DNA from 2 places in the Halomonas sp. 707D4 genome. Region 1 is predicted to be linked to the other one. Evidence: predicted binding sites of a transcription regulator. Region 1 holds the regulator's gene; the other holds the start of a gene.
What was found. Region 1 encodes sigma-54, which starts transcription at its own class of promoters, with help from an activator protein. Its sites were predicted from a motif close to TGGCACNNNNNTTGCTNT; they were not measured.
Positions count from the first base shown of each region.

Region 1 (4,765 bases):
AAAGTTCCGCTCGATGGCATGTTTATTGCACTTGCGCCGGACACGAACTCGCACTAGGGTGGAGCTTTACGAGTAACGAGTGGTTCTTCGATGGTCATGAAAGCGTCTCTACAGCTGCGCATCGGTACGCAGCTGACCATGACACCTCAATTGCAGCAGGCGATCGCCCTGCTGCAGCTTTCCACCCTGGACCTCCGTCAAGAAATCCAGCAGGCACTCGATTCCAACCCGCTGCTGGAACAGGAAGACGAATTCGGCGAGCAGAGCGTGACCGAAACGCCGGAAAGCGACTGGGAGGAGAGCATTCCCAGCGAGCTCTCTATCGACAGCGAGTGGTCCGATACCTACCAGGACATGGCCGCCGGCAGCGGCGCCTCGGAAGGTCCGGACTTCGACCGTCAGGCGGCAGGCCAAAGCCTTCATGGCCACCTGCTCTGGCAGCTGGCGATGACTGATTCCTCCGAGCGCGATCACGCCGTGGCCGAAAGCCTGATCGATGCCCTCGATGCCAACGGCTACCTCACCCAGCCGCTGAACGACATTCGCGAAGGCCTCAGAGCCCAGGGCCTTGAGGGGTTGAGCCTGCGCGAGGTGGAGAACGTGCTGCTGCGATTGCAGCAGTTCGAGCCCACCGGTGTCTTTGCCCGCGATCTGCGCGAGTGCCTGATGCTCCAGCTCGCCACGCTCCCGGACGACACCCCGCTGCTGGTACCTGCCAGGCGCCTGGTGCGCCAGTTCCTCGAGGCGCTCGGCAAGGACGACAAGCGCCTGCTCAAGCGCCGGCTCGGCCTCGACGACGAACAGCTCGACGACGTCATCCGCCTGATTCGAAGCCTCGACCCACGCCCGGGCAGCGCCTTCGGGGCCACCAACGACAGCTACATCACCCCGGATCTTGTCGTGCGCCACGACCAGGAGGGCTGGCACCTGGAGCTCAATCCGGACGCCTTGCCGCGCCTGCGCGTGCAGCCGGATTACGCCAGCCTCATCAAGCGCGCCGACAAGAGCCAGGACAACCAGTTCCTCAAGGACCACCTCCAGGAGGCGCGCTGGCTGATCAAGAGCCTGTCGAGCCGCAACGACACCCTGCTGCGCGTCGGCCGCGAGATCATCGCCCGCCAGATCGGCTTTCTCGAGCACGGCGAGGAAGCCATGAAGCCCCTGATCCTGGCCGACATCGCCGAGGCCGTCGAAATGCACGAGTCGACCATCTCGCGGGTCACCACCCAGAAGTACATCCATACCCCGCGCGGCGTGTTCGAGCTCAAGTACTTCTTCTCGAGCCAGGTGAGCGGTCAGGATGGGGGCGACAGCCACTCGAGCACGGCGATTCGCGCGCGCCTGAAGAAGCTCATCCAGGAGGAGACGCCGGGCAAGCCGCTCTCGGACAGTCGGCTGGTGTCGCTGCTCGAGGAAGGCGGCATCAACGTGGCACGGCGGACGGTGGCCAAATACCGCGAGGCGATGGGCATTCCGTCGTCGAGCGAGCGGCGCCGACTGCGCTGAGTTGAAACTTGCCGCCGGGGCTTTGCAACGGCGCAAAAAGGGTTACAATCGAAGTACAGCCCTCGATAAGGAGCACGTCGATGCAAGTAAACATCACCGGTCATCATCTGGAACTGACTGACGCCTTGCGTGACTACGTCAACGAGAAACTCGACCGTATTGAACGCCATTACGACAACATCACCACCGTTCAAGTGACCTTATCCATCGAAAAGGAGCGCCAACAGGCTGCCTGCACGCTGCACGCCGCTGGTGCCGACCTCCACGCCGTCGCCGAGGATAGCGACATGTATGCCGCGATCGACGCTCTGGCCGACAAGCTCGACCGTCAACTGGTCAAACACAAGGAAAAAGCACAAGCTCGCGCCCAGGGCGCTGGCGTGCGTTAAATCGATGACGTTGGAAACCATACTCCCCCCGGAGCGCGTGCTGTTCGACGTGCCCGGGGGCAGCAAGAAGCGGGTGCTCGAGTTCTTCAGCACCTTCATCGCCCAGAACACTCCGAGCCTGGATAGCCAGGAAGTCTTCAGCCGACTGATCGGGCGCGAGCGCCTGGGCAGTACCGGTATCGGCAACGGCGTGGCCATTCCCCACGCCAGAAGCCCGCACTGCAGCGCTCCCATCGCCGGTTTCCTGAAGCTCGCGGAACCCGTCGATTTCGATGCCATCGATGGCGACCCGGTGGATCTGGTGTTCGTGCTGCTGGTGCCCGAAGAAGCCGACGATACGCATCTGGCGCTGCTCGGCCAGGTCGCCACGATCATGAACGATGCCTCTACCCGCGCCCAGTTTCGCAAGTGCGAGAGCCAGCGCGAACTGCTCGAACTGGTCATTGCCCGAATTCGCGAGCAGGGAGACGGCTAGCGCCCGCGACCCGGACACGCCCACCGAAGAGAGATGCCATGCAACTAGTCATCATCAGCGGCCGCTCCGGGTCGGGAAAATCCATCGCCCTGCAGGCGCTGGAAGATCTGGGCTACTATGCCATCGACAATCTGCCGGCGATGCTGCTGGGCTCGCTGGTGGAAGAGCTCGGCCAGCAGGGTGAACGCACGCACCTGGCGGTGAGCATTGATGCCCGCAACCTTCCCGCGGCGCTCGAACGCTTTCCGACGCTTCTGCGCGACATCAAGGTCGGCAATACCCACGTCCAGGTGATCTACCTGACCACCGATGCGCGCATCCTACTCGAGCGCTACTCCGCCACCCGGCGCCGCCATCCTCTGACCCGCGACACCGACATGACGCTGGAAGAGGCGATCGCCAAGGAAGAGCAGACGCTGTTCGGCATACGCGAGCTTGCCGATCTGATGATCGATACCTCGCGGCTGACGGTGCACGACCTGCGCCGGCGCATCACCGACGAGGTTGCCCACCAGCGTCAGGACCAGCTGACGCTGACCTTCGAGTCCTTCGGCTACAAGCGCGGCGTGCCGCTGGATGCCGATATCGTCTTCGACATTCGCTGCCTGCCCAACCCCTACTGGGATCCGACGCTGCGCCCTTTTACCGGCCGAGACGCCGAGATCGCGACGTTTCTGGAAGGCTACCCCGTGGTCGAGCAGATGCGCCAGGACATCCAGGCGTGGCTAGAGAAGTGGCTGCCGGTCTATCAAAACAGTCAGCGAAGCTACATGACCGTCGCCATCGGCTGCACCGGCGGCCAGCATCGTTCGGTGTACCTGGTCGAGCGCCTGGCCCAGCGGCTCGCCGCTTCACAGCGAAACGTCCAGGTTCGCCACCGCGAACTCGGGCTGCATTACAGCGCCGCGACGGCGTTGCCCACGCCATGAGTGGCAGGCGGCGCGCGATCACCGCCCCCACGACTTCATCAAGACACCGCTCGGAAAAGGAACCAGGGTGCCAGAAAGACGCTTGACACTGACCAATCAACGCGGGCTCCATGCACGCGCCGCCACCAAGCTAGTCACCTGCGCTCAGCAGTTCGAGTCGCAGGTTCACGTCTACAAGCAGGCTCAAAAGGCCGACGCCGCCAACATCATGTCGCTTCTGATGCTCGCCGCCCCCTGCGGCACTACGCTGACCGTGGAAGCCCTGGGCCGCGATGCGGAGGCAGCGCTCGACTCGATCCAGGCGCTGTTCGAGGCGCGCTTCGACGAAGACGCCTGAGCGGTCGCCGAAGATAGCAACGACATTTTCTCACCGAGCCCTTCATGCAACTGATCCAGACCGGAAAGTACTCGCGGGTCCATTTCGACGCCGCCCGTGATCTCTTCATCAAGACCTTCCAGCCCAAGCGGTTCGATCGACTGCGCTACCTTCTGCGCATTCGCCCCTACCCGGGACGCAACTTCTCGCTCGTCGCCGCGCGTCTCGAGGCGCTGGGCATCGCCACGCCGACCATCGTCGAGGCGCGTCCCTACCGGCTGGTCACGAAGAACATCCACGGCGTCGCCCTCAGAGAGCGTATCCTCGACTCGCCAGCCCTTCAGGACCAGTACCTCGACGCCCTGATCGCTTTCGATCGTCACGGCATCCACTGTCGCGGCCTGCACACCGGCAACTTCCTGGTGCGTGACGAGACGCTGTTCGCCATCGACCTCGACGCCTACAAGCTGCCCCGCCTGGTGCGCTACTCGCGTCGCGAATACCTCGACTGCCTGAGCCGGTCGCTGGCCGGCGACGAGGCGTTCCTGTTCACGCGCCTGCTCGACCGGCTGGGGCTCGACGAACAGTACCGCCCGCGCCCCTGAGCGAGCCCCAAAAAAAGCCCGCGAACCGGTCGCGGGCATGGCGTGGATCCTGGCTCAGCTGCCGGCCACGGTCATCGCGTCGATCAGCCAGCTGCCGGTGTGAATGCTGCCCCGCGTATCGACATCGTCGCCCAGCCCCTGCAGGCCTGCGAACATGGTCTTGAGGTTGCCGGCGATGGTGAACTCCTCGACCGGGTACTGGATCTCGCCGTTCTCGACCCAGAAGCCCGCCGCGCCGCGTGAATAATCACCGGTCACGCCGTTCACGCCCTGGCCCATCAGCTCCGTGACCAGCACTCCGCGCCCCATTCTCTTGAGCAGAGCCTCCAGAGTCTCCAGCGGCGCCTCGAGGCGAATGTTGCGCGCCCCGCCGGCGTTGCCGGTGGTGCTCATGCCAAGGCGCCGCGCGCTGTAGGAGGAGAGCATGTAGCTGGCGATGCGCCCATCCTCGATGAAGCGGTTGTCACGGGTCTGCACACCCTCGCCATCAAAGGGCGAGCTCGCCTGGGCGCCGATCTCCATCGGCCGCTCCCCGAGGCCGAACC
Region 1 covers NZ_JAMZBD010000208.1:410-5,174, reverse strand. Annotated here, with positions in the region: gene BIS11_RS10155 (RNA polymerase factor sigma-54) at 91-1,506, shown strand; gene raiA (ribosome-associated translation inhibitor RaiA) at 1,587-1,895, shown strand; gene BIS11_RS10145 (PTS sugar transporter subunit IIA) at 1,900-2,370, shown strand; gene rapZ (RNase adapter RapZ) at 2,409-3,299, shown strand; gene BIS11_RS10135 (HPr family phosphocarrier protein) at 3,367-3,636, shown strand; gene BIS11_RS10130 (hypothetical protein) at 3,681-4,220, shown strand; partial or broken gene BIS11_RS10125 (metallopeptidase TldD-related protein) at 4,275-4,765, opposite strand, start outside.

Region 2 (5,620 bases), on a different contig from region 1:
AAACCCCTCGGGAGCGGCGCGAGCCATCAGTTCGAAGTTGGGCGACTGGCGAAGCCCCAGGTCCGTCACCGTCTCGGGAATGCGCGGCTCGCCCACCCAGTCGTGGTAGGCGGGAACCTGCGCCACCCCTTCGATCGGCGCGTCGATGGCCAGAAGCGTCTCGGCGATGGTCCAGTCCAGCGTCGCCCATTGAGCCTGGGCGGCGCTGAACGGCACGAGGCTGGCGGCCAGCAGCAGGCCACGGGCGAGAAGGGCGGTCAGGCGCATGAGAAGGCGTCACTCGAAAAGTCAGCCGGTATTTAAACGATAATCCTTATTGTTTGCAAACGTGGCAGCGCCCATCGCCCGAGCGCGACGGCTCGGGCGATGGGCGTGGGGTCAGAAGCGGTAATGGATGCTGGCGGTCACGCTGCGCTCGGCGCCGAAGTAGCAGTAGTCGAGCGAGTTGCAGGTGGCGACGTATTCCTTGTCCAGCACGTTGTTGACGTTGAGGCGGGGTTCGATGCCGTCAAGGCCCTGCCGGCTCCAGTCGTAGCCCACCGTGGCGTCGACCAGGGTGTAGCCGGGCACCTTCTCCGTATTGGCGCGGTCGGCGGCGATGTCGGCGTAGTGGCGTACGCCCAGACCTGCGTCCATGCCGTTCAGCAGGCCATCGGTGGGTGCGTAATGGCCCCAGGCCTGAAGCTGGTGACGCGGTGCGTAGATGGCGTTGTTGCCCTGGTTGCCGTCGTCGCTCTTGGCGTAGGTGATGTCGGTGAAGCTGTAGCCCGCCTGCAGCGACAGTGTGTCGGTGAGTCGGGTCTGGGCTTCGAGCTCCAGGCCCCGGGACTCGATCTCGCCGACGGCCCGGTAGGGGTCGGTCGGCTGCTCCTTGGTCGCCACGTTCTGCTGGCTGATGTGGAAGACGGCGGCGCTGAACTGGCTTTGGCTGCCCTCCGGTTGAACCTTTATGCCCGCTTCCCACTGCTCGCCTTCCATGGGGGCGAGCAAATCGCCACGCTCGTCGACGAAGCTGGTCGGGGTAAAGGCGGTGGAGTAGCTCACATAGGGCGCCACGCCGTTGTCGAACAGATACACCGCCCCGGCGCGCCCGCTGAACTGGGTATCGCTGAGCGAGCTGGTATCGTTGGTATCGCGGTCGACGTTGTCGATGTTCACCCAGTCGTAGCGACCGCCGAGGGTGAAGCGCCACTTCTCCACGCTGATCTGATCCTGCAGGTAGACGCCGGTCTGCTCGATCCTGTGGTGCTCGCGCGTCGGGTCGTAGAACACCGCGTCATCCAGCCCGACACCGTAGACCGGCTCGAAAGCATCGAGGGACGGGAAGGCGCCGGAGGGCCAGGAGACCTCGTTCTCGCGCTGCTGATAATCCACGCCGAACAGAAGCGTATGCGCTGCCGCGCCGGTATCGAGCGCCGCTTCCAGCTGGTTGTCCACCGTCCAGGCCTTGAGCGACTCGTCGCTGCCCGAGTAGTAGCGGGTCAGCTCATTGGCATCCGGCGTGCTCCAGCCGAAGCCGTAGACCTGGTTGAGCACCACGTCGGCATTCAGGTAGCGCACCAGCTGGCGGGCGGTGACGTCGTCGTTGAAGCGGTGCTCCAGGGTGTAGCCCAACATCCGCTGGGTACGCTCGTAGGTATCGAAAGCCTCTTCGCCATCGAAGAAGGTATTGCGGATTTTGCGTCCGTTGTGGGGCACCACCGAGCCTTCGAACGGCACGCCGGAGTGGTAGCCGCCTTCGGGCTCGTCCTGTAGATACGCTTCGAGCGTGAGGCTGGTGGCATCGGTCATGTCCCAGGTCAGGCGCGGGGCGATGGCGTAGCGCTCCTCCCTGGCGGTGTCGAACTGAGTGTCGGAGGCGTGAGCGATACCGGTCAGGCGAAACGCCACGCGCTGCGTGTCGCCGAGCGGCCCGGTCAAATCGAACGCGGCGCTGCGCTGGTGATTGTTGCCTACTCGAAAGCGCAGCTCGCCGCTTTGCTCGAATTCGGGGCGCTTGCTGTTGAGCGCCACCACCCCGCCCGGTGAGGCGCGCCCGTAAAGCACCGAGGCCGGGCCGCGCACCACTTCGATACTGTCCAGAAACCAGGGGTCGATCCTCATGGTGCTGTGAGAGTTGGCGTCGCCCATCAGTTTCAGGCCGTCGAGAAACGTGTTGCTCAGGCTGCCATCGGAAAAGCCGCGCAACACCAGATAGTCGAAGCGGTTGGAGGCCCCGACCTGGTTGGTGTAAACGCCGGGGGTGTAGTCGGCGGCGCGCTGAACGGTATCGACCCCGCGGCGCTGCATCTGCTCGCCGGTGATGGTCGAGACGCTCTGGGGTGTTTCCAGAAAGGGGGTGGCGACCTTGGTGGCCGCCTGCTGGGCGGTCACCGTGACGGTCGCAAGCTTGCTCGAGACGGTTTGAGCCTGGGCGTCAAACGACGCCAGAAGAACGGCAAGGGCGACGGGCGCGAGCGTGAGGGAGCGGGTGGGCAGCATGATGGGTCCTGATGGCAAGGCGAAGCGCTGTTTTAGATAATGAGAATTATTACCTTTTGCGGCTCGAAAAAGGTATGCCCAGCGCCAGATTTGCTATGCGCGATGCCACAAGACGGGGTGCGAGGAACCCTTGGCGACGGACGTGCCGATAGCGCTCAGGGCAAGAGACTTGAGGTGTGGGGAGTGACCCCGAAGGCCCGCTTGAAGGCGGTAGCGAAGTTGGTCGCGTGCTTGAAACCGCAGGCGTGGGCGACTTGCTGCACGCTTTGCCCCTGGGCGAGAAGGCGGCGGGCCTGCTCCAGCCGGCAGCGGCGAATATGCTCGAAAAGCGTGTAGCCGTAGAGCCGGCGGAACTTCTGGCGCAGGCTGCTCGTACTCATGGCGGCGTCACTGGCAAGGGTCGCCAGACGATACTCTGCGCCGGGGTGGTGGCGAATGCGTTCGTGCAGCGCGGTCAACCGCGCCCGCTCGGGCGGTGAAAGCCCCGGCGCGGGAGCGGTTGCTTGGCCATCGGGAAGAGCGATGCCGAGCAGTTGCAGAGCGAGCCCCTGCCAGGTCAGGCGCTGGCGCCAGCTACCGGCGGGCAGGTGGGCCATATCGCACAGCGTGCGATGCAGGGCGGTGGGCAGGGCCCAGGTATGCAGGATGTCCTGGCTCGATGGCGCGGGTAGCCCCAGCGGCGCAGTATCCAGCACCGCGAGGTTCACGGTTTGCAGCTGGCGCTGGCGGGGCTGATGAACGACCAGTGGCCGGTCGGCCGCCAGTGAGGCGCAGAACCCTTCCCCGGGGTCCAGGCGACGGGTCTGCTCGCCCAGCGTCAGCGAAACGCTGCCTGACAGCACCACGCTGACGAACCACGGCACGCTCTGACAGGACGACGAGGTATAGCCGCGCTCGACGTCGAGGTTCGAGAGCGTCAGGTGCAGCGAGTCGAGCAGGCGTACGTCGTGAACCTGCCCGCTCGCCACCCACGCCCCTGCCGGGGTGTCGTCGAGGCAGTAGCGAATGCCGAACCGTTGCCCCCATTGATTCAGGGTCTGGTGGCTAATGGCGTTCAAGAGCGCTGCCCCGCATTGGTGCGCCCCTGCGGGGCGTCATCGAACCTTGGTGCATCGGCTCCGGTGTTGGTCTGCTGGGCAAGCCCGGCACCTTCCGGGCTCACTCGCCGAGGTCGGGATTTATTCCGGTGGCGTCTTTGGCGGCCTTGGTGGCGCGCGGCTTGGGCGCTTTCTTGGCCGGCTCGGCGGGAGCGGGCGTTGCCTGCGCTTCGGCTTCCATCGCCGGTGCCTGGGTCGCCTGGGCGGCATCGATGGAGGCTTCCAGGTTGGCCACCTGGCGCTCCAGCGCCTCGACCCGCGAGCGGGTGCGCTGAAGCACGTCCATCAAAATGTCGAAGTCTTCCCGGGACACCAGCTCCAGCCGGTCGAAGGCGCCGCGCATGACCTGCTGCACGCCTTTCTGGATATCCTCCGGGGCGTGGGAGGCATTCTGCAAGCGGTCGCCGATCTGCTGAGCGAGTCGGCTGATGCGGTCTTGGGTCGCCATGGCTATCTCCTGGTACGAACGCATAGAAGTGAACTGCTTGTTCACAAGGATACGCAACGCGGACGAAATACGCATGTTTCCTCGTCCCGAGGGCACGAATTTTTGCTGCATCAAAATGATGCGGGGCGTTTTTCTTTCCGCACCCGGCTGGTGCAAGCCCTCGGGGCCGGTTTCGAAGCTTCGCTCGTCGAGGCTCCCGGGAAAGCCCGTTTCGCGGTCAAGTGACTGATTCCAATGGTCATGAGGGTGAGTGGCACGGTATGCGCATTAGCGAGGCAGTGCATTCGTTCAGGCGGCGCGCCGCTACCCATCCAGCAGGAGAACCGGGATGAAACTCATCACCGCTATCATCAAGCCCTTCAAGCTCGACGATGTCCGTGAAGCACTCGCCGACAACGGCGTGCAGGGCATCACGGTCACCGAGGTCAAGGGCTTCGGGCGTCAGAAGGGGCATACCGAACTCTACCGCGGCGCCGAATACGTCGTCGACTTTCTGCCCAAGGTGAAGGTGGAAGTGGCGGTGGACGACTCGCGCCTCGACGGCGTGCTCGACGCCATCTGCAGCGCGGCCAACAGCGGCAAGATCGGTGACGGCAAGGTGTTCGTCACGCCGCTCGAGGACGTCATCCGCATTCGTACCGGAGAGCGCGGCGCCGACGCCGTATAACCACAACCAACGCCTCCGACGTTTCCACCCTTCATCTTGCCTACGGCTGGTACTGCTCAATACGGCGTTTCAAGACAACGTTTCAATACAACGTTATTCGTACACGGGGAATGACTCATGAATGAAGTAACCGATCTGAGCTATGCGCTCGATACGTTTTACTTTCTGATCTGCGGCGCACTGGTCATGTGGATGGCCGCCGGCTTCTCGATGCTCGAAGCCGGCATGGTGCGTGGCAAGAACACCGCCGAGATCCTGACCAAGAACATCGCGCTGTTCGCCATCGCCTGCACCATGTACCTGCTGGTGGGCTACGCCATCATGTACTCGAGCGGCGAGGGCGGCTTTTTGCCGAGCCTGAGCTTTCTGATCGGCGGTGAGAACAGCGTCGAGGCAGCGCTCGCCGGCGGCGAAGACGCGCCTTACTACGCCATGCGCGCCGACTTTTTCTTCCAGGTGGTGTTCGTGGCGACCGCCATGTCGATCGTCTCCGGCGCCGTGGCCGAGCGCATGAAGCTCTGGGCGTTCCTGGCCTTCGCCGTGGTGATGACCGGCTTCATCTATCCGATCTCCGGCTACTGGACCTGGGGCGGTGGCTGGCTCGACGCCGTGGGCTACTCCGACTACGCCGGCTCCGGCATCGTGCACATGGCCGGTGCGGCCGCCGCTCTCGCCGGCGTCTTGATCCTCGGCCCGCGCAAAGGCAAGTACGGCAAGGACGGCGCGATCCACGCGATCCCCGGTGCCAACATGCCGCTGGCGACCCTGGGTACCTTCATCCTGTGGATGGGCTGGTTCGGCTTCAACGGCGGCTCCGAGCTCAAGCTCTCCGACGTGGCCTCGGCCAACAACGTCGCCCAGGTGTTCGTCAACACCAACGCCGCCGCCGCTGCCGGGGTCATCGCCGCGCTGGTGCTGGCCAAGCTG
Region 2 covers NZ_JAMZBD010000086.1:37-5,656, reverse strand. Annotated here, with positions in the region: gene BIS11_RS05715 (ABC transporter substrate-binding protein) at 1-267, opposite strand, end outside; gene BIS11_RS05710 (TonB-dependent siderophore receptor) at 379-2,481, opposite strand; gene BIS11_RS05705 (AraC family transcriptional regulator) at 2,637-3,539, opposite strand; gene BIS11_RS05700 (accessory factor UbiK family protein) at 3,640-4,026, opposite strand; gene BIS11_RS05695 (P-II family nitrogen regulator) at 4,355-4,693, shown strand; partial or broken gene BIS11_RS05690 (ammonium transporter) at 4,811-5,620, shown strand, end outside.
Region 2: BIS11_RS05695 (P-II family nitrogen regulator) is a predicted target of sigma-54. The motif match lies at 4,278-4,295, and genes of this name have one in related genera.